3 regions of the Erwinia sp. Eh17-17 genome follow, and region 2 is predicted to be linked to each of the others. Evidence: predicted binding sites of a transcription regulator. Region 2 holds the regulator's gene; each other region holds the start of a gene.
The links. Region 2 encodes PurR, which represses purine synthesis genes. Its sites were predicted from a motif close to CANGCAAACGTTTGCNTG; they were not measured.

Region 1 (10,785 bases), on a different contig from region 2:
AGGATATTGTGCGCTGCTGGCGCAAACGTGGCTATCAGGCAACACCCGATGAAACCGACCTGCTGACGCTGCTGTTCAGTCAGATACATATTCCGGCCACCCAGCACATCACCTGCGCTCAGGAACGGCAGTTACTGGCGTCCGTGGAGCGGCTGATTCAGCGTTTTCAGGCACTTTCCGGGATGGTCTTCAGCAACGATGCCGGTTTAAGTACCCAGCTGTATACCCATCTCGCCCAGGCGCTGGAGCGCTGCCTGTTTACTATCGGCATCGACCACACTCTGGTTGAAGACGTTGCCCGGCAGTATCCGCGCCTGCTGCGCACCACGCGTGAAGCGATCGCCGCCTTTGAGCAGCAGTACGGCGTGCAATTTTCGGATGAAGAGATGGGGCTGATTGCGATTATCTTTGGCGCGTGGCTGATGCAGGAGAGCGCTCTGCAGGAAAAACAGGTGTTGTTACTGATTGGTCATGACCGTGAGCTGGAGCGCCAGGTAGAGCAGCAGCTGCGCGAACTGACGCTGCTGCCGCTGAATATCAAATATCAGGATGTCGCTGACTTCCAGCGCCACAGCGCGCCGAAGGGCATTGCGCTGGTGATCACGCCTTACGCCACTCCGCTGCCGCTCTATTCACCGCCGCTGATCCACGCGGAGCTGCCGCTTGGTGAACACCAGCAGCGCAGCATCCGCACGCTGCTGGAGTCGTAATCAGGCCACCCTGGGCCGCAGGAACAACACCGGCAGCACCAGCAGCGCCATCACCCAGAACACCCCGCCCTGCATGTGCTGGAACAACACGCCGCACACCATCGTCATCAGCGCAATGCCGCCGCCCATCGCCAGCGCAGAATAAACCGACTGCAGGCGGATCACTTCGCTACCGTCGCGGGCAGCAATAAAGCGCATCGCCGCCAGGTGGCAAACGGTAAAGCTGCCGCAGTGCAGGATTTGCGCGGCAATCAGCCAGCCCAGCTCCGTGGATGACGCCATGATACTCCAGCGCGCTATCGCACAAACACACGAGAGCAGCAGCAGGTCGCGCGCGCTCCAGCGGCGAAACAGTCGGTTGCTGGCGGCAAAGACGATAATTTCGGCGACCACACCCAGCGACCACAGATAGCCAACAATGCTGGATGAATAGCCGGCTTCCTGCCAGTAGATCGCACTGAAGCCATAGTAAGCGGCGTGCGCACCCTGCATCAGCGTCACGCACAGCAGGAAGCGCCAGACGGTGGTTTCACTGAGCATCTGCTTCCACTGCGCCCAGCCGGAATGGCTGATCGACTTCTCCGCCCCCTTCGGCATGACCGCCGGACGTAGCATCATCCCGGCGAGCATCGCACCGCAGCCAACGCACAGCAGCATCAGGATAGCGTGATAGGAAAAGTGCGTGACCAGCACCCCGGTCAGCGCCGAGCTGATGACAAAGGCCAGCGACCCCCACAGCCGGACCGGGCCGTAAGGCAGTGCAATCTGTCGCTGCCACGTCGCGGCCAGCGCGTCGCTGAGGGGCACCAGCGGTGAGAAAAACAGATTAAAGCCAATCATCACCAGCAGTAACCACACCCACTGCGATCCCGCCCAGAAGCCGAGAGCAAACAGCAGCGTCAGTAAAGCCAGCAGCCGCAGTACGCTAATGAGTCGGGAAGGATTGGTCACGCGTGAGGCGATAATCAGGCTACCGGCAAAGCGGGCAATCATGCCGCAGCCCAGCAGCAGACCGATTTTTTCCGGCGCTAAGCCGCTGTCTTTGAGCCAGACACCCCAGAAAGGCAGGTACACGCCATAGGCGAAGAAATAGGTGAAGTAGCTGAGTCCCAGCCAGTAGGTGGAGCGTATTGTCATGGTCCCTCCAACAAAGTGGAGGCTAATGTACACTGCGACGCGGGATAAAAAAATAGCGGAACACTTTCGTGTCCCGCTATCAGGCATCATGCTCCCCGTGATTCAGGGGGAGCCGTTGACGTTATGCGTATACAGGGAAGCGGGCACAGATATCCAGTACCTGCTTCTTCACGCGTTCGCTCACGCCTTCGTCATTGATATTGTCGAGAATATCGCTGATCCAGCCGGCCAGTTCGCGGACTTCTGCTTCTTTAAAGCCACGACGGGTCACGGCCGGAGAACCGATACGGATACCGGAGGTGACAAACGGGCTCTTCGGATCGTTCGGTACGCTGTTTTTGTTAACGGTAATATTGGCGCGGCCCAGGGCAGCATCCGCTTCTTTACCGGTCAGGTTTTTGTCCACCAGGTCCAGCAGGAACAGGTGGTTATGCGTACCGCCGGAGACCACGTTGTAACCGCGCGCCAGGAACACTTCTACCATCGCCTTCGCGTTTTTAGCGACCTGCTGCTGATAGGTTTTGAACTCAGGCTCCATCGCTTCTTTGAACGCAACCGCTTTACCCGCAATCACATGCATCAGCGGGCCGCCCTGGCCGCCAGGGAAGACAGCTGAGTTCAGCTTCTTGTACAGATCTTCACTTCCGCCCTGCGCCAGGATCAGGCCACCACGCGGGCCCGCCAGCGTTTTGTGAGTGGTTGTGGTCACAATGTGCGCGTGAGGGATCGGGTTAGGGTAGACGTCTGCGGCAATCAGACCGGCAACGTGCGCCATATCGACGAACAGGTAAGCGCCCACGGTGTCAGCGATTTCACGCATTTTTGCCCAGTCGCAAATACCTGAATAGGCAGAGAAACCACCCACGATCATTTTCGGCTGGTGTTGCTTCGCCAGCTCAGCCAGTTCGTTGTAGTCAATTTTACCGGTTTCGTCGATGCCGTAAGGGATGACGTTGTACAGTTTACCGGACAGGTTCACCGGAGAACCGTGAGTCAGGTGACCACCGTGTGCCAGGTTCATGCCCAGAATGGTATCGCCCGGCTGCAGCAGCGCGGTGTATACCGCGAAGTTAGCCTGGGAACCGGAGTGCGGCTGCACGTTAGCGTAATCGGCACCGAACAGCGCTTTTGCACGGTCAATCGCCAGTTGCTCAACGATATCCACATACTCACAGCCACCGTAGTAACGCTTGCCCGGATAACCTTCAGCGTACTTGTTAGTCAACTGAGATCCCTGAGCCTGCATGACACGTGGGCTGGTGTAGTTCTCTGAGGCAATCAGCTCGATGTGCTCTTCCTGACGCACTTTCTCCTGCTCCATTGCCTGCCACAGTTCGGCATCGTAATCGGCAATGTTCATTTCACGCTTTAACATCTGCATCTCCTGACTCAACTGACTTTCAATAATGAATGCCCCCGCAGGGGGGTGATGCCAACAGTTTAAACTGTTTACCCGCCTGTTGAATAGCTTGGCGACCGCCTTTTTACGCAAACGATTGGCTTCAGGATTGGCAAGGGTTAGTTACAGTTTCCTGCAAACGCCTGATGCGGAGTTTTCCTCATTTGCCAGATGCTGATTTTTCATCAGGAGCGGAGGTAACGTGCGAAAAATATCCGTTGACTCTCAGGGGGTATTTACAGACTCTGCCATCAGGCTATAAGATGCATTTAATATACATGTTTTATTCCTGATAAGGAGCACGATCATGCTGGACAGTCAGACTATTGCTACCGTGAAATCGACCATTCCCGCCATCGCGGCGCTTGGCCCGCGCCTCGCCTCGCATTTCTATCAGCGTATGTTCACTCATAATCCTGAGCTGAAAGATATCTTCAATATGAGCAATCAGAGCAGCGGTAATCAGCCTGAAGCGCTGTTTAATGCCGTCTGCGCTTACGCCAGCCATCTGGATAATCTGGCCGCCCTCGGCCCTGCGGTAGAGAAAATCGCGCAGAAACATACCAGCTTTGCTATCCGTCCGGATCAGTATCCGATTGTCGGCAAGCATCTGCTGGCCAGCATTGACGAAATGCTGCATCCGGGTGAGGAAGTGCTGGAAGCCTGGCGCAAAGCCTACGGGGTGCTGGCAGGGATTTTTGTCCAGCGCGAAGAAGAGATCTATGAAGAAGGCGAGTTCAAAACCGGTGGCTGGCGCGGCGGCAAGCGCGAATTCATCATCAGCGAGATCGCACCGCAAAGCACGATGATTAAAAGCTTTCTGCTGACCCCGTCCGACGGTAAGCCGGTTGCCGATTATAAGGCCGGGCAGTATATCGCCCTGTGGGTGCGCGATCCCTCTTTTGCCAATCAGGAAATCCGCCAGTATTCACTGACGCGCACGCCGAATGGGCGTGATTACCGTATTGCCGTACGCCATGAACAGGGCGGGACACTCTCCAGCTGGCTGCATCAGCAACAGCCCGGCGTGCATCTGCACCTGGCCCCTCCGGCAGGCGATTTCTTTATTGATGTCGCGGCAGATACCCCGGTCACCCTGATATCGGGCGGCGTAGGTCTGACGCCGATGCTGGCGATGCTGCATAAACTGGCGGAGGATCAACATCCGGCAGCGGTGCAGTGGTTCCACGCCACGGAAAACGGCGCCACCCATGCGTTTGCCGATGAAGTGGCACAGCTGGGTCAACAGCTTCCGCAGTTTTCACAGCAGATCTGGTACAACCATCCGCAGGCGCAGGATGAGGGGAAATACCAGCATCGCGGGTTGATGAATCTGCTGCCGCTGGAGTCACGCCTCAGCGATCCGACCATGCACTATTACCTGTGTGGTCCGCTGGCGTTTATGGAGATAATCGAAAAACGCCTGCTGGAACTGGGCGTTGAGAGGGATCGCATTCACTACGAGGTATTTGGCCCGCATAAGGCGCTGTAAGCCCGCTGCCGGACGTCATTCTCAGGCGGGGTTGCCGATGCCAGCCCCCCGCCTGTGGTTTTTACTCCTTCAGTTTGCGCGCTTCAGCCACCTGCTTTGTGCTGACTGCCGGAGCCTGATTGCCCCAGCTGTTGCGCAGATAGTTCATCAGATCCTTTATCTGTCCATCATTCAGCGTCCAGCCATAGCCCGGCATCGCCAGCGCCATGTCCTGCTCTGTCACCGGCGTCTTCGCCCCATCCAGCACCACGCGCAGCGCGGTCAGCGGATTATCTGCTGTCAGCGTGGCGTTACCGTCCAGCGCAGGAATGACGTTAGCACTCCCCTTACCCTCGCTGCCGTGACAGGTTGAGCAATACATCGCGTAAGTCTTTGCACCCGCCGCGGTGGAGGCGGCAACAGCGCTGTCCGTTGCCGGGGCCGTCACCGGTGGCAGGCTGCGCAGATAGGTCCCGATACTGTTGAGATCGGCATCGCTGAGATACTGCGTACTGTGCGTCACCACCTCCGCCATCGGGCCGGACACCGCTGCCCGCTCGCTGCGCCCGTGCTTCAGCAGCGCGACCACGTCCTTCTGCGGCATCCCGCGCAGCGACGGCGCATACCAGCCATCAAGCTCGGCACCGCTCAGGTAGGTGCTGCTGCTCTGATCCAGCGCCTGCTCCTGCATGGCCCAGCCGCGCGGCGTGTGGCAGCTGCCGCAGTGTCCGGCCCCCTGCACCAGGTAAGCCCCCCGGTTCCACTCTTCGCTTTGCTGCGTATCAGGCTGATAGCGGCGGTCTTCATGGAACAGCGTGTTCCAGATGCCCAGCGGCCAGCGCATCGACAGCGGCCAGACGATATCACTGTCGCGGTCGGGCCGATCGCTGGCCGGGACTTCATGCATCAGGTAGTCATAGAGCGCCTGCATATCCTTATCGCTCATTTTGGCATAAGCGGTATAGGGCATCGCCGGATAGAGATGATGACCATCACGCGCAATCCCCTGACGCATCGCGCGGTCAAACTCGGCAAACGTATAGCTGCCGATGCCCTGGTGTTTATCCGGCGTGATGTTCGTACTGTAGATATCCCCGATCGGCGTAGGAAAACGCAGTCCTCCCGCCAGCGCTCCGCCGCCGGGCGCGGTGTGGCAGGCGGTGCAATCTGCCGCCCTGGCGACATATTCCCCCGGCGACATCGCCCCGGCCGTACCGCTACTCAACATCAGTACCATCGCTAACAGAGAGTATTTCATGCTTTTTCCTCCGCTGATGGTTTACCACTGACCAGCTCGTTCACCGCCCGCCACGCCTGATCTACCGCTGAGTGGGCATACGGACTCCAGTCCGAGTCGGAGTTAGCAATGACGATATTGCCGACCGGCGTACGGGCACGCTCAATAATTTGCTGCGCCTCCTCTTCATCATCAAATAAGCCATTGATGGCATAGGAGTAGCCGTGCGACCAGCGGTTAACGGTAATCGCCTGAATATCGCGCTGATGGTCGAAGCCTGCCCCGCCCAGCATCGCCTGCAGCTGTTCGCGGATCATCTTTTCATGGACGTCAAACGAGGTTCCCAGCAGCATCGCCCGCCCTTTACGCGACTGTTCGCGCGCGCTGAGGCCGCTGCCCGGGAGGGTCGGGACGTACACCATATGCAGCCCGATCGGTTGATTCGGGTCGTGCGGGTGCTGATACCCACCAAGACTGACCGGATAGTCCAGTTTGACGCGGGAATAAGGCGCACCCGGCGCATAGAACTCATGCACTCCCAGTTTCATAAACGACTGCCAGTTAGCGATGGTGACCTTGCTGTAGACCAGTGGGGCTTTCACATTCTGTTTCAGCGCCTCCTGCTGTGCCTGCGACATCTGCGGCACCAGATAGGGGATCATCATATTGTAACCGGCCATCACCACCCTTCCGGCGCGCACTTTCGTCAGTGTGTCGCCGGTCATATAGCTGACCTCCACGCCCTCACCGACGTTCACCGCCTGCATGCAGGTGCTGTTGAGGCGTAGTCTGACGCGGGAATCCGCCCGATCTAACTGGCTGTAGTCAAATTTCGCCCGCACGATGTCATTCATATCGTGTCCGGCCGGATCCACCGCCGGAATAAGCTGGCGTGCCATCAGGCGCGCCAGAGTCGCGTTGCCATCGGGGAAATGGAACACGTAAGGGTCGTCGAGGTCGGCCTGCGATTCGGCATCCATCTGTGGCAGCCCCATGCCGTCAAGGCCGGGCAGGTCGCAGATGCGCGCATCGCTACACGCCGTGGCATCAATGCCGACAGCCTGGAAATCGTTAGTGGTTTGCTGGAAATAGCGGATCGCCTGCTCGCTCAGGCCGACTTTTTCGCGCAGGAACGTGGTGTAGCTGTGCTTGTCCAGCCAGTCCATTTTCTCCTGCTGATTCAGCCCCGGCAGATAATCTTTCGCCACCGTATGCAGTTCAATCAGTGCGTCGCGGTCACTCTGCGGCAGCGGGAAGTCATTGATAAATGCCTGCCACGAGCGCCCGTTGAGACGGTCACGCGGGATATCATCCGCCACCATTTTGCCCGGATCGCCGCTGACGACTTTATCCACGCCAAAGTTTTTCTTATCAAAGTAGACACCGCGGCTCAGGCCGAGGTCGGGGTAGAAGGTTTTATCGAAGCCGCGTTCCATTTGATCCAGATTGATGCCCAGCGTTTTAATCAGCCCCATCATCACCGGGCTGAAGTTCGAGTGCGGGGACTGGAAGGATTCGCTGCCGCCATAGCCGAGGAGCGTCCCGCTGCTGCTATGAAGCTCATTGCGTTTGGCATGGCCGCCGAAATCATCGTGATTGTCGATCAGCAAAATACGCTGCTGTTTACCCTGTAGCTGCTGCCAGAAACAGGCGGCAGACAGCCCGCTGATGCCGGCACCGACCACTACCAGGTCGAACTCTTCCGTGACCGGTAGAGATGAAAAGTCGAAATTAACGCCATCCCGCCCCAGGCGGTGGGCATTTTCAAACGATCCCGGATGGTTGCCCCGCAGTCCGCTCAGCGCCGGTGGATAATACAGCGCGGTATTTGCCTGCTGTGGCGACGCCCGCAAAATCTGCATGGGGGTCAGCCCGGCGGCGACAGTAATGGCGACTCCGTTGAGAAAATCGCGGCGGGTAATAGCCATAAAACGTCCTTAATAGTCTGCTCAGCCTGAGTGGCTTCAGGGGGAGGCTATTGTCAGGATTGGGATATTATTGTCAAACAAGGCAGGGGAATTAGCGGAATAATTAACAGATTAATAATCTTAAGGGCCTGATAAATCAGACCCTTAGTGAATATAAAATGAGATAAAATTGCGGTTAAATCGCTTCTTCGTCTTCTTCGCCGGTACGGATACGTACTACGCGCGCCACATCAAAGACGAAAATTTTACCATCGCCGATTTTACCCGTCTGCGCGGTGCGCATGATGGTATCCACGCAGGTATCCACGATATCGTCAGCAATCACGATTTCGATTTTTACCTTCGGCAGAAAATCGACCATATATTCGGCACCACGGTACAGCTCGGTGTGGCCCTTCTGGCGACCAAAGCCTTTCACTTCGGTCACGGTCATCCCGGTGATGCCGACTTCCGCCAGCGCCTCACGCACGTCGTCCAGTTTGAACGGCTTGATAATTGCATCAATTTTTTTCATGGCAGACCCTTTTATCCCCTTGCGCATCAGGACGGAGATTAGTTTACATTGCCGGACAGGTCACGCTGTGCGGTCCGTCTCTTTTCAGGCAGATAACCTACCATATTCGGGCAGGGTTACCGCAGTGAAAATTATTCTTTAAAATCGGCAGCATCCAGTTCGTGACGCGACAACAATTTATAAAATTCGGTACGGTTGCGCCCCGCCAGCCGTGCGGCGTTGGTGACATTGCCTTTGGTCATCTGCAGCAGTTTACGCAGATAGTTAAGCTCGAACTGATTTCGCGCTTCGGCAAAGGTCGGCAGCGCGGTGTTTTCCCCCGCCAGCGCCTGCTCCACCAGCGCTTCCCCGATCACTGCGGCTGACGTCAGCGCCACGCACTGCTCAATCACATTCACCAGCTGGCGCACATTTCCCGGCCACGCGGCGGCGATCAGGCGGCGCATCGCATCAGTCGAGAAGCTGCGGACAAAGGGTTTATGGCGTTCGGCCGACTGCTTCAGCAGATGATTCGCCAGCAGGGGAATATCCTCAGCGCGCTCGTGCAGGGCCGGGATCTTGAGATTCACCACGTTGAGACGATAGAACAGATCCTCACGAAACTCTTTTTTTTCCATCGCTTTAGGCAAGTCGCGATGGGTGGCAGAAATAATACGCACGTTAATGTCGAGATCGCGGTTACTGCCGAGCGGGCGCACCTTACGCTCCTGCAGCACGCGCAGCAGCTTAACCTGCAGCGCCTGTGGCATATCGCCAATTTCATCCAAAAATAGCGTGCCGCCCTCTGCGGCCTGGAACAGTCCTTCACGGCTGCTGACGGCCCCGGTAAAGGCGCCTCTGGCGTGGCCAAAGAGCTCTGACTCCAGCAGCTGTTCCGGGAGCGCACCGCAGTTAATGGCGATAAAGGCATTACCCGCACGGGGGCTGGCGGCGTGGATGGCCTGTGCCAGCACCTCCTTGCCGGTGCCGCTCTGACCGTTAATCAGTACGCTGACATCCGACTGTGCTACCATTCGCGCCTGTTCCAGCAGACGCAGCATCAGCGGGCTGCGGGTCACAATCGTTTCACGCCACGCTTCGTCACTGGCGGGCGCGCGATGTATCAGCGCATCATCGATTGCTTTGTATAACGCATCGCGATCCACCGGCTTGGTAAGAAAGCTGAACACTCCCTGCTGGGTAGCGGCGACCGCATCAGGGATAGATCCGTGGGCGGTGAGGATAATCACCGGCAGCCCCGGCTGGAGTTTCTGGATCTCAACGAACAGCGCCATGCCGTCCATCTCATCCATGCGCAGATCGCTGATCACCAGGTCGATGGTCTCACGATTTAACACCCGCAGCGCTTCCGGGCCACTTTCTGCGGTCGTGATACTGAATCCTTCACTGCTGAGGCGCATCCCCAGCAGTTTCAACAGGCTGGGATCGTCGTCTACCAGCAGCAGCCTTGCCGATTTTTTGATCATGGGTTGGCATCATCCTGTGACGGGTTATCAGCCGGGCTGGATTTGTCATCCGCGTGGCTGTTGGTGTCTGTCGCATCCGGCGAACGACGTGAAGAGAGACGGCGTTCAATATCGGTCAGGGTATCAAGCTTACGGCGGGTCACCGCCAGATCGTTCTTCAGCGCAATTTGCTGCCGACGCAGAGCGTCCAGCTGACCGTCACTGCTCTCCTGCAGGCGGGCATAGCGCGAACGCTCTTCGGAAAGCTGCAGCAGCGATCCCTGCCCTTCACGCCACAGCATCATCAGCGGGCGCACCGCAGACGGATAGTCATAGCTGAAGCCATCGAGTCGGGTGAGGTACTGGCGGCGCTCGACCGGCGTCACGTTGCCGTTATTCAACAGAACGGCCTGCTTAAAGGCGCTCTGCCAGTTATCCGCCGGCCAGCGGCGCGCTTCTGCACGGGCATCCGCAGGCGACAGCCGGATGCCGCAGTCAACAGCGCGCAGCCAGTAAAGGGGATTTCCCGTTGCGGTAGCGTCGTTAAAAGCCCAGATCTGATCACAGGACACCAGCTGGTAGTCGACGATTTTAACGTCAGGTTCACTCAGGGCAGTCTCGGCACGGTGGGTTATCGTCTGTGACGGTTGCTGGCTACAGCCCAGCAGGCCAAAGGCCAGCAGAGCAGCACCGGTCAGTCTGCCGAAACATCCCTGCCGCAGTGAGGCAGAAAAACGCAATAAATACATCATGATGACTTCCCGGCGATGGTGTTTAATTCGATGCGGAAGCAGACATCAGCTTCGTCGCTGTCGATCAGCTGCAAATCTCCCTGCAATCGACGCAGGCAGTCTTTAGCAATGCTCAGACCCAGCCCGCTTCCCTTGACCGCACCTTTGCGCTGCAAATTCCCCTGAAAGAACGGCTCGAAGATCATCGCCCGT
Region 2 (10,785 bases):
GTGCCAGTCTTCCATGACGAAATGAGGTTCGCTGGCTTCAGCAATATGGCGTACGGAGGGCACGCAGCCGTTAGGGAAGATGTATTTATCAATCCACGGGTCAACATTGCTGTCCGTTTTGTTGGCACCGATAGTATGCAGCAGGAAAATCCCGTCAGGCTTGAGATTCTCGTTTACCACTTCAAAATACTTGGCGTAATTCTTCGGTCCGACGTGTTCAAACATTCCCACGGAAACAATGCGATCGAACTGCTCAGAAAGGTCGCGATAATCCTGTAGCTGGATGCTGACATCCAGCCCGGTACAGCGCTCCTGAGCCAGTTTTTGCTGTTCGGCAGAGATGGTGACACCGACAACGCTGACGTTAAAGTTGCGCGCGGCGTATGCCGCCAGACCTCCCCAGCCGCAGCCAATATCCAGCAGCGACATGCCCGGTTCCAGCTGTAGCTTTTCACAGATCATCTGCAACTTCGCTTCCTGCGCCTGCTCCAGCGTTTGAGCCTGTTTCCAGTAGCCACAGGAGTACTGCATATAAGGGTCAAGCATCAGGGTAAAGAGATCATTGCCTAAATCGTAATGCTCTTTACCCACGATCCACGCGCGCTTGCGTGATTGCAGATTGGTCAGCCGGGCGGCCGCAACGCGCAGCGTGTCGCGGAAATGGTGGGGAAGTTGCTGGTCCAGTTTCGCCGTAAGCACGCGCTGGAAGAACACGTCCAGACGGTCGCATTCCCACCAGCCATCCATATAGCTTTCACCAAGACCCAGTGACCCTTCCTGCAGGACACGTTTGAAAAACTCAGGGTTGGTAAACCGGATATCCCAGGGGCGGGTGCCATTAATTTCAATATCTGCCTGACTCAACATTTCCTGGACGATTCGATACCACTGATTGTCCCCCAGGTTCACTTCTTCTATACACGATGAACTCATAGCTTCTCCATCACCCTGTGTGATTGAAACCTGAGAAACTGAACGGTCGTTTTCTGCAGGCCAGTGAGAGCACATGCGGCGAATGCCGCAGTCTGATATCCGACGTTAAAAGAGGATTGAATCGAAACTGCCAGAAGTCAAAAAATGTCACGCGGAACAACATCATGACAGCCCTGTCAGTATCAACAGCAGACAGTCGCCGGGAGGGATGCCTGCTTCAAAAATGTTGTTTACTTGTAGTTTTGGCGATGCATTGAAAATTATATGCTCACCCCGGTCAATATTCAACGGATTATCGTTAGGGTGCTAACTAACAGCCTGCTGGCACAGGCTGTCAGCAGGCTATCCGCTTAACCCTGCTCGTTTGCGGTCCGCCAGGCCTGCTTTTGCTCAGCGGCACGCTGTACAATATAGCCCACAATCGCGAGGAAAATGGTCGCCACCATCACCAGCGTGGTGGTGTAAAGCGCGGATTCAATCCAGGTGGATACCACCAGGCTGGCGAGGAAGCAGAGACCCAGCTGCAACATATTTTGCAGTGCAGCCGCTTTGCCCGTGGCATGAGGGAAGGGCAGTAGCGCGCTGGACACCACGATAGGATAGATCGCGCCATTGGCCATTGCCATGCCGCAGAACGGCAACAGCAGGGCAAACAGCGAAGGCTGAGGCTGCAATGCGGCCAGGTAGATGGCGGCAATACTCAGGCTGTAAAATGCCAGCAGCCACGGCAGCAGCTGACGCCCGGCAAAATGGTTGAGCAGCGCGCGGCAGCTGAACCCACCGATCAGGAAGGCGATAGTCTGTGGAACATAACTCAGACCGATATCAGCAGGTGACAGGCCTAAGCGCCCCAGAATAAACGGGGATCCCGTTAACCAGGCAAAGAAGCTGGCGGAGCAGGCGGCATAGATAGCCACGTTGCCGCTGTAAACCGGTGACTTGAGCAGCGAGAAAAAGCCCGGTGCCGGTGTTTTTACCGTCTCTTTTGTCTGCGGGGTACGTGAAGGCAGGCGCAGGGTCGGGATCAGCAGCATCACGCTGATCAGCAAAAGCGCGACGAAAATAGAACGCCAGGAGAAATGCTGCAGCAGCCAGGCACCCAGCAGCGGGGCCAGGGCCGGAGAAAGGGCGACCAGCGGCATAATCGTGGCAAAGACGCGGTTCGCCTGAGGACCGCTGTAGCGGTCAACGACCAGCGCCTGCCAGCTTACGGCAGCGGCACAGACGCCCACGGCCTGAACAAAGCGCAGGGCCAGCAGCCAGGGGGCTGACTCGACCCACAGCATCGCCGCGCAGCCAATGGCAAACAGGCTAAGGCCCATAACCAGCACCGGTTTACGCCCAATACGGTCGGAGAGCGGCCCCCAGACTAACTGGGCGCAGGCAAAACCGGCGAGAAAGATACTCAGGCTGGCGCTGATCGCCCCGGCTTCAGTCTGCAGGTCCTGTTGCATGACGCCAAATGCAGGAAGGTACATATCGGTAGCAAGGAAACCCAGCATGCTGAGTAGCGCCAGGTAAAGCATAAAACCTTTGGAACGCATGATTTTTAACTCTTATTAGACAATTTTTTCACCCGCGCAGTGTAATCGCGTGTTCACTGCGCTGTGAAACGCTATTATTCGTGTATTGCGTTGAAAAAATTTGAAGGCAGGTTATGTGGTCTGAATATTCTCTTGAAGTGGTCGATGCGGTCGCCAGAACCGGCAGTTTTACTGCGGCAGCTGCAGAGCTTCATCGCGTACCTTCCGCGGTGAGTTACACCGTACGCCAGCTGGAAGAGTGGCTGGCGGTCAGCCTCTTTGAGCGTCGTCACCGGGATGTGGTGCTGACGGAGGCTGGCCGCGTTTTCAGTGAAGAAGGGCGCGCTGTTATCAAAAAAATGCTTGCCACCCGTACGCGCTGTCAGCAGGTGGCCAATGGCTGGCGCGGGCAGATTAATATTGCGGTAGACAGGATCGTGCGGCCGGCACGTACCCGGCAGCTGGTGGTCGATTTTTACCGGCATTTTCCCGATATGGAACTCCATATCATGCCGGAAGTGTTCAACGGCGTGTGGGATGCGCTGGCCGATGGCCGTGTGGACGTGGCGATTGGCGCCACCCAGGCGATACCGGTGAGAGGGCGCTTTGCTTTTCGTGATATGGGTAGCCTGAACTGGCGCTGTGTGGTGCAGGCACAACATCCGCTGCTTGGTCACCGCGGTGCGCTGAGCGAAGCCCTGATCCGCGAATGGCCCTCGCTGGTGCTGGAAGATACGTCACGAGCACTGCCGAAGCGTACCACCTGGACGCTGGATAATCAGCGGCGGCTGGTGGTGCCTGACTGGGACAGCGCGTTTGACTGCCTGCGCGCCGGGCTCTGTGTCGGGATGGTGCCGGGCCATTACGCCCAGCCGGGATTACAACAGCAGGAACTGGCTGAGCTGACGCTGGCATCGCCTTTTCCCGACAGTCCCTGCTACCTGAGCTGGTCAGAGCAGAGCGCCTCTCCGGCGCTGAACTGGCTGCTGGAATACCTGGGCAGCACCGAGACGCTGAACGCCGAATGGCTGAGTGAGCAGCCCGACCCGCAGCCGGTCAGCGCTTAACGGCGATAGTCGCGGAAAGGACCATCTGCCACCGAGCGGCGTTCAATCAGTGAGGGATGAACCTCGATGGTCTGCTGCTCTTCGCGTTTACTGGTGATGCGGTCCAGCAGCATGTCAAAGGCGGTTTCACCCAGGCGCTCTTTCGGCTGATGTACCGTAGTCAGCGCCGGGGTGAAGTAACGGGCGTTGCGCACGTTATCATAACCGATCACCGAAATGTCCTGCGGGACGCGCAATCCCATCTCGTCGGCGGCGCAAATCGCCCCCATCGCCATAATATCGCCGCCGCAGAAGATCGCCGTTGGACGCTGTTTCTGCGACAAAATCTGCTGCATAGCGCGATAGCCTGACTCCGGTTCGAAGTCGCCCTGCACCAGCCACTCTTCGCGCAGAGTGATCCCGGCTTCTGCCAGCGCTTTCAGAAAGCCAGCGTGGCGGCCGCCGCCGGTATTGCGCTCCAGCTGACCGGGGATAGCACCGATATCCCGGTGCCCGCGTTCAATCAGATAGCGGCCAGCCAGATAGCCGCCTTCAAAGGCATTATCCAGCACGGTATCGGTAAAATCGCCGCGCGACTCATTCCAGTCCATCACCACCATCGGGATGTTGCGGTTCTCTTCCAGCATGGCTATCAAGGTGTCCGGATATTCAGAGCACATCACCAGCAGCCCATCAACGCGCTTCTGCGCCATCATTGACAGATATGCCTGCTGTTTTTGCAGGTCATTGTGCGCATTGCCCAGAATCAGCGTATAGCCTTGAGCGAAGCAGCGGTTTTCCACGGCTTCAATGATCTCGGCAAAGTAGGGCGCTTCACTGGAAGTTGCCAACAGGCCAATGGTTTTGGTGTGGTTGACCTTAAGACTGCGGGCCACGGCGCTGGGAGAATAATGCAATTCTTTGATGGCCACCCACACCGCTTCTCGCGTCTCTTCGGCCACAAAGCGCGTTTTATTGATCACGTGCGACACGGTGGTGGTGGACACGCCGGCGCGCTTTGCCACATCCTTAATTGTTGCCATTAAAATCGTACTCCTGGTGTTATCGTAACAACTTGATAACTAGTTGGTTAAACGTTTGCCTGGATACAGCTATTCCTGCCCGACAAGAGTCATTTTGGGTGCTGTCTCAAAGGGTCGGGAAGGGGATGAATCGTCCGTAGAGTGACATGCAGTGCTGACTAAAACGGTTTGCGCTGCCTGTTGCGCAACGCAAGGAGAGAATTCTAACAAGGCTGCGCGCAGAAAACGAGATTTTTACGGGTAACTGTGGGAAAATCTGTAGGCTTACTAATGACAAGGTTATTAAGGAGAGAAAATGAATACTGATATGAAAATGACAGCGCTGGCGGTGGTGGGTTCACTGCTATTGATTATGGCGTTCAGTTTTACGGCTGTCATGCATTAAGCATGTGCTGCACGGGAGGGGGTAACCCTTCCCGTTTAGCGAATGGTTTTAGGCGTCATTACCCTGCGCGCGCCAATGTAATGTTCCTGCCAGTAGTCTTCACTCAGCGCACTAACCTGAATATCTTTACCGGTGCGCGGTGACTGAATAAATTTCCCCCCGCCAAGATAAACACCCACGTGGTCTGCTGTGCCACGACCGTTAATTCTGAAGAATACCAGGTCGCCTTTCTCTAACTGGTCGCGCTTAATCGAAGCGGCATCGCGCAGGTGATACATTTCATTAGCTGTGCGTGGGATCTTAAATTTCACCAGATCTTTGTAGGCGTACCATACCAGGCCACTGCAGTCGAAGCCGGTTTTGGGTGAGGTTCCGCCCCACTGATAGGGCTTACCTAACTGACCCATTAACTTGTTCATCGCCGTTTCACGAGCTTTCTGATAACGCGCACGGTGCGCTTTGCTCAGCTTCAGCGGTGCTGTCAGCTCGTCATTCTCACGTACTGTGCCTTTGGCCGTTGCGCGCTGACGACCATAGTGTTTTTTCTCCGCTTTCTTACTGGCGGCGATTTTTTTGCTCAGTGATTTTTTGCTTAATTTCGCAGTGCGCAGGGGCTCGGCAGTGGTTTTCTTTTTTTCTTTAAGAAGGGTCTTTTTGGCCTGAGCCACACGTGCCGCTTTAGTCGATTCTCTTTTAACGGGCAGCGCCGCTTCCCTGGCTTTTTTAGTCGCCGGAGTTTTTACTTTTTTGGTGGCGGTGGTTTTTACCGGGCGGCGCTTACGGCGTTCATCTTCGCGTGCCGTGTTACCGTCAGCCTTTTGCTGATTGGCATTAATAGGGGTATGTGGCGATGCGTGCGCCATATTGAAGAACAACTGGGTGAAAGCCAGTATGCAGAGCGTGATGAGTAAACGCATTGTTCCCATTAACAGTTTGTGCGCTGCAAAACAGGGCAGCACATTCAGAAAAGAGATTTCTGCGCTCAGGCAGAAGGTTAGCTCGATTCTAATCTAACTTCTTAATAAACGGTTAGGTCTTTTTTGTTTCAATAATACAGATCAAGTAAACGATGTTAAATTGAACACAATCAGGTGGTTAACTCAGCAGCTCAATCCCTTTGGGAAATATCCGGTGCAGCGGCGACGACAAGAAAATGTTATTTTAGATTTATTGTCTGCGCGCAAGGTCCGTTGAGGTCATTTTTTCGTGTGAAAATGTCATTTTCATCGCAACCGCAGAATCGCTACAATAAGAGGCTGCGCCCAGCCTATACACGACGTTTCGTATTGAGGAAGAAGTTATGAGCACTGTTGAAAAAATTGAACGCCAGATCGCTGAAAATCCCATTCTGCTGTACATGAAAGGGTCACCGAAACTGCCAAGCTGCGGTTTCTCAGCTCAGGCAGTTCAGGCACTGTCGGCCTGTGGCGAGCGTTTCGCGTACGTTGATATTCTGCTGAATCCGGACATCCGTGCAGAAATGCCAAAATACGCCAACTGGCCAACCTTCCCACAGCTGTGGGTTGACGGTGAGCTGGTGGGCGGCTGCGATATCATCATTGAGATGTATCAGCGCGGCGAGCTCCAGCAGTTGATCAAAGAAACTGCCCAGAAGTATCCGACCGACGCCGCTGAATAACAGCGACGCAGCGGCATAAAAAAACCGGGGCCTGATGGCTCCGGTTTTTTTTATGCATGAGGATCAGTCTCCGGCATTATGAGGTTTCGCTGCTCTCGCTCTCGTCTGCGCTATCAGCAGGCAGTGGCCAGCCGCCAAGACGCTTCCAGCGGTTCACCAACTCACAGAACAGATCGGCAGTTTGCAGGGTATCGTAAAGTGCAGAGTGGGCCTGAGCATTATCAAAGGGCATTCCTGCGGCGGTACAGGCTTTTGCCAGTACGGTTTGCCCCAGCACCAGCCCGCTGAGTGCGGCAGTATCAAACGTGACAAACGGGTGGAAGGGATTGCGCTTCAGGCTGGCACGCTCGGCGGCAGCATTCATAAAATTCAAATCGAATGTGGCATTATGCGCCACCATTATCGCCCGGCTGCAGCCGCTCTCTTTGATCCCTTTGCGCACCAGCTTGAAGATCGCGTGCAGCGCTTCGTGCTCGCTGACCGCACCCCGCAGTGGGTTTTCCGGGTCGATACCGTTGAATGCCAGCGCCTCAGGTTGCAGAACCGAACCAACAAAAGGCTCTACGTGGAAGTGTATCGTTTCATCTTTCTCCAGCCAGCCATCATCATTCATTTTTAGCGTCACCGCTGCGATTTCCAGTAAGGCGTTAGTTTTGGCATCAAAACCGGCGGTTTCAACATCAATAACGACTGGATAAAAACCGCGAAAACGGCTGCTAAGGGTATTCAGTTCATTTGATTCAGACATCGGCATCTCACAGGAGAAAAAAGGCAGCGCGCATTATGGCAAATTTTGCAGGGGGATGCAGCAGGGAGGGGAAACGGGTGCCGAAAAGGCACCCGAAAGTATTACTGGCCGATGCCATTACCTGCATGTTTGTTTTCGATCAGCTCAATTTTATAGCCATCAGGATCTTCAACAAACGCAATCACTGTGGTGCCGCCTTTAACCGGGCCAGCCTCACGCGTGACGTTACCGCCATCGTTACGAATGCGGTCACAGGTCGCTGCGACGTCATCAACACCCAGGGCAATATGCCCGTATGCATTGCCCAGGTCGTAGCTGTCCACGCCCCAGTTGTATGTCAGCTCAATGACGGCACCTTCGCTCTCTTCGGTGTAGCCAACAAATGCGAGGGTGTATTTATACTCGGTATTTTCACTGGTACGCAGCAGGCGCATGCCCAGAACTTTGGTATAAAAATCAATAGAGCGTTGCAGATCGCCAACGCGCAGCATGGTGTGAAGTAAACGCATAACATCCTCTTTTATTGGCGTCATCAGAAGATGACGTAAAAAAACCAGTATAGCGGTTATGCCATCCGGTGCGAACCCTGATGGCCATTAACCCAGGAACGGATAATCGGTATAGCCCTGGGCTCCGCCGCCATAGAAGGTCTCTGGTTTTGGTTCGTTGAGTTCCGCACCCGTTTTCAGGCGCGCGACCAGATCCGGGTTAGCGATATAGCTGCGGCCAAACGCCACGGCGTCAATCAGCCCCTGCTCAATCAGGTTTTCTGCTTTTTCTGCGGTATAGCCACCAGCACCGACAATCACGCCCGGATAAACGGCACGAATCGCCTGGCGGAATTCGCTGGAGTAAGGCTTGCCACCGGCCCAGTCAGGCTCAGAAATGTGCAGATAGGCTAACTGACGTTTTGCCAGTTCGGCAATGAAGTACAGGGCCGCTTCTTCCTGATCTTCTCCGTTATCCAGACCGTTAAATGGCCCCAGTGGAGAAATACGAATACCGATGCGATCGGCACTCCACGCCGCGATGGCTGCATCAACCACTTCCAGTGCAAATCGGGTACGGTTTTCAATGCTGCCACCGTACTGATCATCACGCTGGTTGGAGGCCGGGGAGAGGAACTGATGGATCAGATAGCCATGGGCCGCGTGCAGTTCAACCAGGTCGAAATCTGCTTCACGGGCGTTGACCACGGCCTGACGGAAATCGCCTACAATGCCAGCGACTTCTTCCGTTGCCAGCGCACGCGGGGTAGAGGTGGCTTCACGCACCGCATGACCTTCGGCATCACGCAGCGAAGTGCGTGTGTCGGCATTAATGGCTGACGCTGAAACCGGCGCTTTGCCCTCCGGCTGTACGCTGGTGTGAGAAATACGGCCGGTGTGCCACAGTTGGACCGCGCTGTGGCCGCCTTCCTGGTGAATACCGTCGTTAATGGCTTTCCACACGCCAATCTGTTCTGAGGAGTGCAGGCCCGGCGCACCGGCATAGCCTTTTGCCTGGGCGCTGATCTGTGTGGCTTCGGTAATGATCAGCCCGGCCGTAGCGCGCTGGCGATAGTATTCGCCCATCAGAGGCGTAGGAATATCGCCCGGTTCAATGCTGCGCAGGCGCGTCAGCGGTGCCATAAAAATACGGTTCGGTACGGTGACGGCACCGGTTTTCAACGGGGTAAACAGCGTGTTCAGTTTCATAACTTACTCCTGGTAGACCGGTCGGCTAGTAAAGGTGTTTTTTTTATACTTGACGTAAGATACGTGTCATTTCATCACAGGCATTCTGCAGCGGGGTGTCGTCACGGCAGATTTTACTCTGCAGGCTGGCACCCAGCCACAAGGTGTACAGTATCTGCGCACAGGCCGCGCTGTTGATATCGCGGGACAGCGTTTCCTGCTGCTGCGCTTTATCCAGCGTGCTCTTCAGTGTAGCAATCAGCGCCACAGAACCCGCATGTAACGCACTGCGCATCGCCTCAGAGAGGTCGCAAACTTCAGCGGATAACTTCACTGACAGACAGCCGGCAAAGCTGCTCTCCTGGCAGTTCGACAGCGACTGCCGATAGTAGTCAAGCATGCGCTGGCGCGAGTTACCCTGATGATCGTCCAGATACGCCTGAAGCCGCTGGTGATAACGGGCAAAGTAACGCTCGAGCATCGTCACACCAAAGGCTTCTTTAGACGGGAAATAGTAGTAGAACGACCCTTTTGGCACTTCTGCCTGTTTCAGCAGCTCGATCAACCCCATCCCGTTAAAGCCGCGCTGCAGGCACAGCAGTTCGCCGGTATCGAGAAGATGTTCACGTGTGTCAAAGCGGGTCGTTTTATTCATCGCAGCAGAGTACTAGACCGAACGGTCGGTTTCAACCTTTAGCTGTTTTTACGACACGATCGGATCATATCCAGCGTCGGCTGGTACTCGCGGGTCTGTACATTCATCATGCCCAGCAGGGTGTGAAAAATGTTGTCCTGCGAGACGGCATCCCTCTGCGCCTGCTGGCGCAGACACTGCTGGTCGATGCCAAACGCCGTGGCGTAGTCCGGTGACATCCAGAGTAAAAAGGGAATATGTGTCTGCTGGCTTGGGGCGAAGAGATAAGGTGCGCCGTGCAGGTACATGCCATGTTCGCCCAGAGATTCACCGTGATCGGACAGATAAACCAGCGCCACATTGAATTTATCACTGTATGACTTCAGCAGGCTGATGGTGCTGTCCAGCATGCTGTCGGTATACAGGATAGTATTGTCATAGGTATTAACCAGCGCCTGATGATCGCAGTCCTGAATCTGATTGCTGTCACAGGTCGGAGTAAACTGGCGCATTTCTGCCGGGTAACGCAGGTAGTAAGCGGGACCATGGCTGCCCATCTGATGCAGAACGATTACCGTATCATCTTTCACACTGTCGATGTAGTGGTTAAGGCGATGCAGCAGCACGTCATCGAGGCAGTAATCACTTTTGCACAGCGCGCTGACATTCCATTTGGTCATGTCGGTATGGGGAACGCGGTCGCAGGCGCCTTTACAGCCGCCGTCATTCTCACGCCACAGAACATTCACCCCGGCATGAGCCATCACATCCAGCAGGCCTTCCTGATGATGCGCAAGGTTAGCGTTATACTGCTGGCGCGGCATATTGGAAAACATGCAGGGCACCGAGATTGCAGTTTCCGTTCCGCAGGAGGTGGCATTGCGATAATAAATGACGTTGTCGCGCTTCAGTTTCGGGTTGGTTTCACGGGCGTAGCCGCCGAGAGAGAAGTTCTCAGCGCGTCCGGTTTCTCCCAGTACGAAAATCACCAGCGTCTTCTTTTTCTCGTCTTTCAGCAGTGGGCCTTTGTGGGCATCTTCACCAATTTTTACCAGCGACTGATCCCCGGCAAACCAGCGATTATCCGCATAGTGGCCAATGCTGCTCACCACGTTAGGCGGGGTGACCATTTTCACCAGGCCTTTATTGTTACGGATC
Region 3 (10,785 bases), 280 kb from region 2:
CCGCGTCCAGCCGGGCAAACAGTCTGTCGTTCATTTTTATATCATCTTCCAGCGCGGCCAGTTTCGGCGACATCTCCTCATCCAGCGCCTGCAGTTCATCGCTGGTGTTCGAGGAGGTCATTGCGCTAAAAATATGATTAACCCGGCTCAGACTCTGACCACTTTCTTCCAGCGCCTGGAAGGTATTTTCAAAGGTCGGCGCCGCCGTGTTATTGGCAATGCGGGCAATCTCCTCACGCTTCTGCGCTATCGCGGCTATCAGCGCCGGACGATAGTCGGCGCTGGAAATACGATCGAAGGGAGGCGCCTGGAATGGCAGTGGACTGGTCTGAATGAGGGGGTTTTCTTTCTGCGACGGCATAGTACGGCTCTCTTTTGGCGACTCTTCCGCCAGCGCATTTTGTGCGCTGGCGGTCAGAGCCATGCTAACAGCCCAGACTAATGGTGCAATCTTCATACCTGTACTCCCTGTCCTTATGGATGAAAATGCAGCATAAACGGCAGATCTGACAAGTGTAAATCATTTCACGCCGGTCGTTTATATAAGGTAATAATTTCTCCTGCCACCGCCACGGCAATCTCTGCCGGCAGCTTGCCTTTCACGTCAGGCAGGCCAACTGGGCAACGCAGTTGGCTGAGCTGTTCGCGGCTGATGCCTTTTCCTTCCAGACGATAGTCAAAACGCTGGCGCTTGGTTGCTGAACCTATCATGCCGACGTAACTCGCGTCGTCACGGCGCAGAATGGCTTCACACAGTTCCAGATCGCGCGGATGATGGTGGGTCATCACCACATAGTAACTGCCTGCCGGCATGATTTTCACCTGGTCCGTCGGGTCTTCGAGGCAGCAGACCGTTACGCCGTCAGGAACCTGAGTGAACTGTTCTGGACGTTCATCGACCCAGTAAACGTGACAGGGTAACGTTGACAACAGCGCTACCAGCGCCTGACCGACGTGCCCGGCACCAAATACCGCAATCTGCGGCTGCGCCTGCATCAGCGGTTCAAACAGTACGCTGCTGATGCCGCCGCAGCACTGTCCAAGCCGGGCCCCCAGATTGAACTGCTCGTAGCGCGCCTGCGTCTGGCCACTCAGCAGCATTTCACGTGCCATGGCGACAGACTGAAACTCCAGATGCCCCCCGCCGATAGTCAGCCAGGTTTGAGCGGCCGTCACCACCATTTTGCTGCCGCGATCGCGCGGCACGGAGCCTTTATCATCCACCACCGTCAGCAGTACGCAGGGTTCGCCGCGATCGCGCAGGTTCGCCAGAATAGTAATCCAGTCATCACTGCGCATGCTGACCTCCTGAACGCTGTTTTTCGGCACCCCAGAACACCCGTTCCGGGGTGGCGGGCGCATCCAGCAGCGGATGCTGGCGGTAATCGCCAATGCTGGATACCGCATCCTGTAGCGCACACCAGACGGCGATCCCCAGCATAAAGGGCGGTTCACCCACGGCCTTCGAGTGAAACACCGTGTCCTGAGGATTTTTGCGATTTTCCACCAGCGTAACGCGCAGGTCGTGCGGCACATCGCCAATCGCCGGAATCTTATAGCTGGCCGGACCGTCGGTCAGCAGGCGTCCTTTATCGTTCCACACCAGTTCCTCCGTGGTCAGCCAGCCCATGCCCTGCACAAAGCCGCCCTCCACCTGCCCGATATCGATGGCCGGGTTCAGTGACGCACCAACGTCGTGCAGAATATCGGCACGCAGCAGGCGATATTCCCCGGTCAGGCTGTCGATGAGAACCTCGGCGCAGGCGGCACCGTAAGCGAAGTAATAAAATGGCTCACCGCGCCCCGCCAGGCGGTCGTAATGGATCCCCGGCACCCGATAGTAGCCGGTGGCTGACAGTGGCACCTGATTGAGCCACGCCAGCTGAGCGACCTCGGCAAAGGTAAAATACCGTTCGCCTACGTGAACAATGCCGTTACTGAAGCTGACCTGCTGCGCGCCGCAGTTATGCAGCCTGCACAGCATCGTCACCAGCCGTTCGCGCAGGATTTCCGCCGCATTCTGGGCAGCCTTACCGTTAAGATCGGTACCGCTGGAGGCCGCCGTTGGCGAGGTATTCGGCACCTTTCCGGTGTCGGTCGCGGTGATCTGGATGCTGTTGATGTCGATTTGCAGCACTTCGGCGACGATCTGCGCCACTTTGGTATTCAACCCCTGGCCCATCTCCGTACCGCCGTGGTTTAACTGCACCGTCCCGTCGGTGTAGATCAGGATCAGGGCGCCTGCCTGGTTGAGAAAACTGGAGGTAAACGAGATGCCAAACTTGACCGGCGTCAGCGCCAGCCCGCGTTTCATCACCGGGCTGGCGGCGTTGAAGTCGGCGATCGCGGCACGTCGCCCGGCATAATCGGCGCTCTGCTCCAGCTGCGCGGTGATCTCATCCAGCAGGTTGTCTTTGACCGTCTGATAATAGTGGGTCACGTTGCGCGTCTGTTTACCGTAGTAGTTGCGTTTGCGCACCTCCAGCGGGTCCAGGCCCAGCTCGCGGGCAATATGGTCCATAATCTGCTCTATCGCCACCATGCCCTGTGGCCCGCCAAAGCCGCGATAAGCGGTATTGGAGGCGGTATGAGTGCGGCAGCGGTAGCCGGTGATCAGCGCATCACCAAGGTAGTAGGCATTATCGGTGTGGAACATCGCCCGATCGACGATCGACCCTGAAAGATCGAGTGAATAGCCGCAGTTGCCCGCCAGGTCAATCTTCACCCCGCTGAAGCGTCCTTCCGCATCCACGCCGACGTCGTAGCGCACATAAAAAGGGTGACGTTTGCCGGTGGTCTGCATGTCGTCACGGCGTGACAGGCGCATTTTAGCCGGACGCCCGGTCAGTCGCGCCGCCAGCGCGCACAGACAGGCGACGCCGGCTGCCTGAGTCTCTTTACCGCCGAATCCCCCGCCCATGCGGCGCATATCGATGGTCACTTTGTTCATCGTCAGCCCCATCACCGACGCCACCAGCTTCTGCACTTCGGTAGGATTCTGGGTGGAGGAGTAAACCTGCAGGGCACGATCTTCTCCCGGCACCACCAGCGCCACCTGGGTTTCCAGATAGAAATGTTCCTGACCGCCGATGTGAAATGCGCCGCGCAGGCGGTGAGCGGCTTTTGCCAGCGCGGTATCAGCATCCCCGCGCTGGTGAATATGCGGCTGCTGGACAAAACTGCCCTGCGCCAGCGCCTGCTCCACGTCGAGGATTGCCGTCAGCGGCTGATAGTCGATCCTGGCCAGCGCGGCCGCCTGACGGGCGGCCTGTTCGCTTTCCGCCGCCACCACCAGCACCATCTGCCCGACATACTCAACGACTTCTTTCGCCATCAGCGGATCGCCCGGCTCAAGCGGTCCGATATCCAGCTCACCGGGAACGTCCTGCCAGGTCAACACCCTGATCACGCCAGGGACGCGATAGCAGGCTTCGACGTCAATGCTGAGAATGCGCGCATGCGCGTGCTCGCTGAGGCGCGGGCACAGGTGCAACATGCCCGGCGTCTCCAGACGGTCATCAATGTAACGCGCCTCGCCGGTAACGTGCATTTCTGCACTGTCGTGGCGGGTACTTTTACCGACGCCGCTGCTGTGATGCTGGTTAAACTGGCGCGCCATGGCATCGGGCATCACGACGGGGGGGTGTTTAGACATAGTCTGATACCTCTGTAAAGCTCAGCTCACCGCTCAGCGTGGCGTGGTAACGGCGCAGTAGATTTTTTGCCAGCTGCAGACGGTACGCCGCGCTGGCACGGAAATCACTCAGCGGCTGGAAATCCTGTTCCAGCGCGCGGCAGGCATTTGCCAGCGTCGTGCCGTTCAGCGGCTGGCCCAGCAGCTGCTGTTCGCAGTGGTAAGCCCGGCGGGGAATTTCCGCCATCCCGCCGAAGGCGATACGCACGCAATCCACCCGACCCGCCTCGTCGGTGGTCAGGGTAAAGGCGGCAAACACCGCCGATATATCATCCTCCAGCCGTTTTGAGACTTTCCATGCGCGAAAATGCTGCGCGGGAGTGGCGTGTGGTATCGCCACCGCACGAATGAATTCACCCTCACGCAGCGCCGTTTTACGGTAGCTGAGGAAGAAGTCGGCTAACGGCAGACGGCGCTGGCTGTCGCCCTGTTGCAGGATCAGCGATGCGTCGAGCGCCAGCAGCATCGGCGGCATATCACCAATCGGTGAGGCGTTGCCGATATTGCCGCCCAGCGTTCCCAGGTTACGGATCTGCTGTGAGGCAAAGCGCGCCAGAATCTGCGTCAGCGCCGGGATCTCATCGCCCAGCCACTGCCAGCACTGGCTCAGCGAGACTCCCGCCCCCAGCACCCTCTCGTCATCGAAGCTGGCGCACTGCTTCAGCTCATCAATCTGGTCAAGCGCGATCAGCAGCGGCAGCGCTTCACCCCGCTGGGTGACCTGAAGCGCGAGGTCGGTTCCCCCGGCCAGCAGTTTCGCCTGCGGGTGGGCAAGCAGGGCATCACTGAGCTGTTTAACGGTTTTCGGCAGCAGGCAGCGCCTGTCCTGCCAGTGAATTTCCTGCATCTCCGGGGAGTGTAACGTCAGGAGCTGCGCCACGGTGGCCGCCTCCTGCTGTTCGAATGTGTCCCGTTCTGCGGTATCACAGGCATGACGGGCAGCGGCAACTATCGGCCGGTAGCCGGTACAGCGGCACAGATTGCCTGCCAGCGCCTGCTCTATCTGCTGCGTATCGCCACCGCCGTTTTTTTGCAGGGTGAAGATCGACATCACAAAGCCGGGGGTACAGAAACCGCACTGCGAGGCGTGGCAGTCCACCATCGCCTGCTGCACGCCGTGCAGCCCCGATGGCTGACGCAGATCTTCCACGCTGATCAGCTGTTTTCCCTGCAGGTGGCTGACAAAGGTCAGGCAGCTGTTGACGGTCTGATAGCGCATCCGCCCCTGTTCAACGTGGCCCAGCGTTACGGTGCAGGCTCCGCAGTCTCCGGAGGCACAGCCCTCTTTGGTGCCGCAGCGGCGCTGGTTCTGGCGCAGATAGTTCAGCACCGTCATGTTGGGGTCGATATCGCTTTCGCTGACCAGGCGCTGGTTAAGTAAGAACTGGATCATGCGGCCTGCTCCATTGTATTGCGCTGCCAGACGCAGCGACCGTTGACCCAGGTGGCGGCAATGTTGCGGTCGTCACCCAGCGTCATCAGGACAAACAGTTTTTCCCAGATATCGCGGCTGTTGGCGTGGCGCATCTGCTGTAGCGGCGACACGGCCGGGTCCAGCACCACGAAATCTGCCTCTTTACCCGGCATAAAGTTACCAATGCGGGCGTCCAGATCCAGCGCTTTCGCCCCGCCCAGCGTGGCGTGATAAAACGCCTCACAGGCCGGGAGCTTATAACGCTGAAGCTGCCCCACTTTGTATGCTTCCCCCATCGTCTGCAGCATGCTGAAGGTGGTGCCCGCACCGACATCGGTGCCGATGCCCATTTTCACCCCTTTATGCCAGCAGGTTTTCAGGTCAAACAGGCCGCTGCCGAGGAACAGGTTAGAGGTGGGACAAAACGCCACGGCCGAGCCGGTATGGTGCAGGCAGTCCCACTCGTGATCCTCAAGATGCAGGCAGTGGGCAAACAGGCTGCGGTTACCGGTGAGCTGATAGTGATGGTAGACGTCAAGGTAGCCGCTGTGTTCAGGGAACAGGGTTTTCACCCAGGCGACTTCCTGCGGGTTTTCACTGAGGTGAGTATGCAGCCAGGTATCCGGGAATTCGCTGCGCAGCTGCTGCACCACGGCCAGCAGCTCCGGGGAAGAGGTCGGCGCAAAGCGCGGCGTCAGGGCATAGCTCAGGCGGCCACGGTTATGCCAGCGTTCAATCAGTTCACGAGTCTGCCAGTAGCTCTGCTCCGGGGTTTCCATTAACGCTTCCGGTCCGTTACGGTCCATCATCACCTTACCGGCAATCAGGCGCATCTCCAGGGCAGCGGCGGCGGTAAACAGGGCATCAACCGACTGTGGATGCACGGTGCCGAATACCAGCGCGGTGGTGGTGCCGTTGCTCAGCAGCTGCTGCAGGAAAAATGCCGACATGTGCGCCGCATGCTGCGGGCAGTGGTACTGGCTTTCAACCGGAAAGGTATACTGATTCAGCCACTCCAGAAGCTGTTCGCCAAACGCACCGATCATTTCCGTTTGCGGATAGTGAATGTGGGTATCAACGAAACCCGGCACAATCAGCCTGTCGCGGTAGTCCAGCAGCTCAGCATCCGCCCGCAGCAGGTGCTGCCCCTCTTCCCAGTGCCATAAACCGACGACGCTGCCCTGATCCAGCAGCAGCAGGCCGTCCTCGATATAGCGCGCCGCCTCCGGCAGCTCCCGGGGATGGTCCACCGTGCGGGTGATATCGAAAAAACTGGCGCGGATGGCCTGGGTGTAGCGTAGTGACATAACCGTTCCTCAAATAATGGCCGCCAGCACAGAAAGCATTGCGGGCAATCGTATGAGTTTAGTGTGCAAATGTTATGCCAGACGGCGAAATGTTATTTTTTTATTTAAATACAATAAGATAGGTTGATACTTTATCAAAACGACCGGGTGCGGAAAGATAATCGGTTGCGCAATCGGTTGCTGCGCTGGCAACCGATTGCTTTACGCCAGAAATCAGCGGCTGCGCCCGGCGTGGCAACCCCCCTGCACTGCTTTGACGCAAAACCTCGCCTTAACGCACAGCGCTGGTGCATTTTTTCTTATCAGTCATAACAATTCGCTTCTTATCACCCCGGTCGTGAAATGGTAAGGTGATCAACATCCAAAATGTGTTGAGGAACAGTGAGATGATCGTATTTGTTACCGGTGCCACCGCCGGTTTTGGTCAGAGCATTACCCGCCGCTTCATCGCCCAGGGCCACAAGGTCATCGCCACCGGTCGCCGCCAGGAACGTCTGGATGCGTTAAAACAGGAGTTTGGTGACAGCATTTACACTCTGGTGCTGGACGTGCGCGACCGCGACGGTATTAACACGCAGCTCGCCAGCCTGCCGGCAGAATGGCGTGATATTGATATCCTGGTTAACAATGCCGGGCTGGCGCTGGGCATCGAGCCCGCGCAGCGCGCCAGCCTCGAAGACTGGGAAGATATGATCGACACCAACAATAAAGGCCTGGTGTATATGACCCGTGCGCTGCTGCCCGCGATGGTTGCGCGCAACGTCGGGCATATCATTAATATCGGATCGATTGCCGGGAGCTGGCCTTATCCTGGCGGCAACGTGTACGGCGCCACGAAGGCGTTTGTGCGTCAGTTCAGTTTCAATCTGCGCACCGACCTGCACGGCACCGCTCTGCGCGTGACCGACATTGAGCCGGGCCTGGTGGGCGGCACCGAGTTTTCCAACGTGCGCTTTAAGGGCGACGACAGCCGCGCCGACAGCGTATATGACGGCACCGAACCACTGACGCCGGAAGACGTGACCGAAGCGGTCTGGTGGGTCGCTACCCTGCCGAAGCACGTTAATATCAGCGCACTGGAGATGATGCCGGTTGGCCAGAGCCAGGCAGGCCTGCGCGTTCACAAAGCCTGATCCCTTAGTCCGGGCCTGATATCAGGCCCGTCCCCACCCCGCGACGATAATCAGCATGCCGCAAAACGCCACCGACGCCCCCACCCAGTCATAGCTACTCAGTTTCACTCCGTCCACGATGCGCAGCCACAGCAGGGCCGTCAGCACGTATACACCGCCATAAGCGGCATAGACACGCCCGCTCGCCGCCGGATGCAGCGTCAGCAACCAGACAAAAATCACCAGACTGATGCCTGCCGGTAACAGCAGCCAGGCAGAGGCATTTTTTTTCAGCCACAGATACGGCAAAAAACAGCCGACGATCTCGGCGAGGGCCGTGGCAAAAAACAGCGCTATTGTAGTCAGCATTTCTTCTTTTCTCTTTTAATCGTCAACGGCGGCACGGCGTGTCTGGTGGGTGCCTGAAAGCTGGTGATATACTACCGCACATGATTCGCTCAGTCGCCGTTGCTGTGGCTACACACCCATAAGGAACCCATGATGAAAACCTTACAACAACGTCTGTCCAACGCTTCGCTGTCGTTGCTGCTGCTGACCGCTCTGTTTTCCGTTCAGCACACTGCACAGGCGCGCACCGACCATCTGATCATTCAGGATGGCAATAACGCACTCAGCAATGAAGAAGCCCGCCAGCAGAAAGAGCAGTGGGATGCAACCCACCGCCTGCGCGGCAAGGTGAACAACTACAATGAGAAGGTGTTTGACCGTGAAGACCAGGCCTTTGATACCCGCGTTGGCTGTGAAAAGAGCCTGAACGTGAATGCCTACTGGGAACCCAACACCCTGCGCTGCCTTGACCGCCGTACCGGTCGCCCGGTGGCACCCTAAGCTCAGGTTGCTGCTATAGTTAGCGTAGATCACTCGTATAAGGACAGAATGAATGAAAGCTTATAAGTGGATGTTAACCGCACTGATGGTCGCCGCACCGCTGGCAGTTCAGGCGTCGTGCGAGACGGTCAAAACCGATATTAATCAGAAAATCATTAACAACGGCGTGCCAGCCTCCGGCTTTACTCTGGAGATCGTGCCCAACGACCAGGCCGATCAGGCGGGAGGCCAGGTTGTCGGCCACTGCGAAAATGACACGCAGAAAATCGTCTACAAACGGACCGGCAACGACGGCGACAGCACGGTGCCGGCCAGCGCGGGCACCTCTCAGGACGCTCCTGCACAGTAGTGCGCTTATCCCCTGCGGGGTGACCAGTACAGCCGGTCGCCCCTTTTGATCAGTGTGGTGTTTCCGCCGGAACAAAACGCGAAACCACCAGGCTCAGCAGCGCAATCACCGCCGATACCGCAAACACCCAGTGCAGCGAGTGCGCAATCTCAGTCAGCATGATCCCCAGACGGTCGGCATCAATCTGCTCCCTCTGGCTGTGTGACATCACCTGCTGAACCGGATCGCTGTCGTGCGGCAGGCGCAGCAGCAGGTTGTAGTTCAGCACTGCCCCCATCACCGCCGTTCCTAACGCCGACCCCAGCATACGGCTGAACATAATCGAGGCGGTACATATGCCGCGAATAGCAAAGTCAGCGGTGTTTTGTACAGCAATCAGGAAGGTGGTGCTGGTCATCCCCATACCGGTGCCAATCACAAAGGCAAACAGCCCGGCGTGCCACACCGGACTCTCACGGTGCAGAGTGAGCAGCAGGCCGGTCCCCAGGATCAGCAACAGCGAGCCGAGCAGCGCGGTAAAACGATACGAGGTGCGCTGCATCAGCCGGCCACTGAGGGTGCTGGCCAGCGGCCAGCCTATCGACATCATCGCCAGCGCACTGCCCGCCTGCAGCGGCGTACCGCCGTTCACCCCCTGAATCCAGGTAGGGAGAAAAGCACTGATGCCCATCATCGCCGCGCCAATCAGCAGATTACCCGCGTTTCCTGCCAGCAGCGTGCGGCTGCGCCAGATCGCCAGCGGAAACAGCGGTTCGCTGGCGCGGCGCTCGTGGCGTAACAGGGCCGCCCCCGCCGCCAGCGCCAGTATCAGCAGCCCCACGACCCAGGCGATACCCAGCGCTTCCGCCTGCAGCAGGGCGACCAGCAGTGCGCTGACGGTCAGCATCAGCCAGCCGCTGCCCGCCAGGTTCAGCCGGTGCGGGCTGCGCTGCTTCGACTCCGGAAAGAAGCGGGCCAGCAGCAGCATCGAGACGATGCCGATCGGCACGTTGACCCAGAAGATCAGCGCCCAGTTGAAGTGCTGTACCAGCCAGGCGCCGGTCAGCGGTCCGACGATGGCCGCCACGCCCCAGACGCTCGACAGCCAGCCCTGTACGCCCGCCCGCTCTTTCGGCGGGTACACATCGGCAATGATGGTAGAGGTCAGCGGCATAATGGCCCCGGCACCCAGCCCCTGGAAGGCGCGAAACAGGATCAGCCAGCCCATATTCGTCGCGAAGCCGCACAGCACCGATCCGGCCAGAAACAGCCCGGTGCCGATAAAGAACATCCGCTTGCGTCCCCACAGGTCTGCCAGACGTCCGTAGATCGGCACGCTGACCGCCTGCGTCAACAGATAGATGGAGAACACCCAGCCAAACTGCGAGAAGCCCCCGAGTTCAGCAATGATGGTCGGCATGGCGGTGGCCACTATCGTCACTTCGATAGCCGCCATAAACATCGCCAGCATTGAGGCAATCAGTATCCAGTGACGTGACTTCACTGATGAGGCCATAGTTTGCGAATCTTCCGACATAACTTCCCCTGATTAACGCTGTTTTGAGAGTGTGCATGAAATTTAAGGCAACAGTTTTCGGATTGTGCTGATCGTGGCAATGGTGACGTTGTCACCTGAAGTCGATGAATTTTTTTCATCGACATTTTTCCCATTGCTATCAAGGCTTACCGTCGGTTTCAGTGAAAAACACCCTGCTGATTTTCGGGCGAAAATTTGGCAACTCTGCCGCTTCGCTGCTATAGCTTTGTAGGCTAAGTTTATCGGGTAAAGTGATAATCGCCCATAAGATCAACACTTTTAATGCTTACCCGTTTTCCAGGGAGAACACTGAAATGCAACATTCCATGCTGTTACGGCGTGCCATGCTGGCGGTGCTGTTTATCGCCGCGATTGTCCTTCTGCTGGTCTGGGGACTGGGCATTGAGACGATTAAGGCCAGGCGTGTCGATCTGATCTACCTCGGGCAGCAGCATATGACGCTGGTGTTCTGGTCGATGCTGTTTGCGCTGCTGGTCGGCATTCCCAGCGGCATCGCCCTCAGCCGCCCCGGTGCGCGCCGCTG

Region 1: the regulator PurR is predicted to act here: its motif matches at 3,333-3,350, upstream of glyA (serine hydroxymethyltransferase).
Region 3: the regulator PurR is predicted to act here: its motif matches at 6,601-6,618, upstream of guaD (guanine deaminase).

The regions. Positions count from the first base shown of each region.
Region 1 is NZ_JBDFQT010000005.1:157,398-168,182, forward strand. It holds gene csiE (stationary phase inducible protein CsiE) at 1-710, shown strand, start outside; gene ABEH87_RS15165 (3-phenylpropionate MFS transporter) at 711-1,847, opposite strand; gene glyA (serine hydroxymethyltransferase) at 1,969-3,222, opposite strand; gene hmpA (NO-inducible flavohemoprotein) at 3,554-4,738, shown strand; gene ABEH87_RS15180 (cytochrome c) at 4,800-5,975, opposite strand; gene ABEH87_RS15185 (FAD/NAD(P)-binding protein) at 5,972-7,882, opposite strand; gene glnB (nitrogen regulatory protein P-II) at 8,058-8,396, opposite strand; gene glrR (two-component system response regulator GlrR) at 8,528-9,862, opposite strand; gene qseG (two-component system QseEF-associated lipoprotein QseG) at 9,859-10,590, opposite strand; gene ABEH87_RS15205 (HAMP domain-containing sensor histidine kinase) at 10,590-10,785, opposite strand, start outside.
Region 2 is NZ_JBDFQT010000001.1:1,064,912-1,075,696, reverse strand. It holds gene cfa (cyclopropane fatty acyl phospholipid synthase) at 1-933, opposite strand, end outside; gene punC (purine nucleoside transporter PunC) at 1,284-2,477, opposite strand; gene punR (DNA-binding transcriptional activator PunR) at 2,591-3,523, shown strand; gene purR (HTH-type transcriptional repressor PurR) at 3,520-4,545, opposite strand; gene ABEH87_RS04730 (NlpC/P60 family protein) at 4,966-5,847, opposite strand; gene ABEH87_RS04725 (Grx4 family monothiol glutaredoxin) at 6,231-6,569, shown strand; gene rnt (ribonuclease T) at 6,646-7,323, opposite strand; gene gloA (lactoylglutathione lyase) at 7,419-7,826, opposite strand; gene ABEH87_RS04710 (alkene reductase) at 7,914-9,014, opposite strand; gene ABEH87_RS04705 (TetR/AcrR family transcriptional regulator) at 9,058-9,648, opposite strand; gene eptA (phosphoethanolamine transferase EptA) at 9,687-10,785, opposite strand, start outside.
Region 3 is NZ_JBDFQT010000001.1:786,356-797,140, reverse strand. It holds gene dcp (peptidyl-dipeptidase Dcp) at 1-457, opposite strand, end outside; gene xdhC (xanthine dehydrogenase accessory protein XdhC) at 526-1,299, opposite strand; gene xdhB (xanthine dehydrogenase molybdopterin binding subunit) at 1,289-3,631, opposite strand; gene xdhA (xanthine dehydrogenase small subunit) at 3,648-5,087, opposite strand; gene guaD (guanine deaminase) at 5,084-6,415, opposite strand; gene ydfG (bifunctional NADP-dependent 3-hydroxy acid dehydrogenase/3-hydroxypropionate dehydrogenase YdfG) at 6,802-7,548, shown strand; gene ABEH87_RS03495 (YnfA family protein) at 7,570-7,896, opposite strand; gene ABEH87_RS03490 (DUF1283 family protein) at 8,029-8,376, shown strand; gene ABEH87_RS03485 (DUF1161 domain-containing protein) at 8,429-8,725, shown strand; gene ABEH87_RS03480 (MDR family MFS transporter) at 8,775-10,241, opposite strand; gene ABEH87_RS03475 (ABC transporter permease) at 10,556-10,785, shown strand, end outside.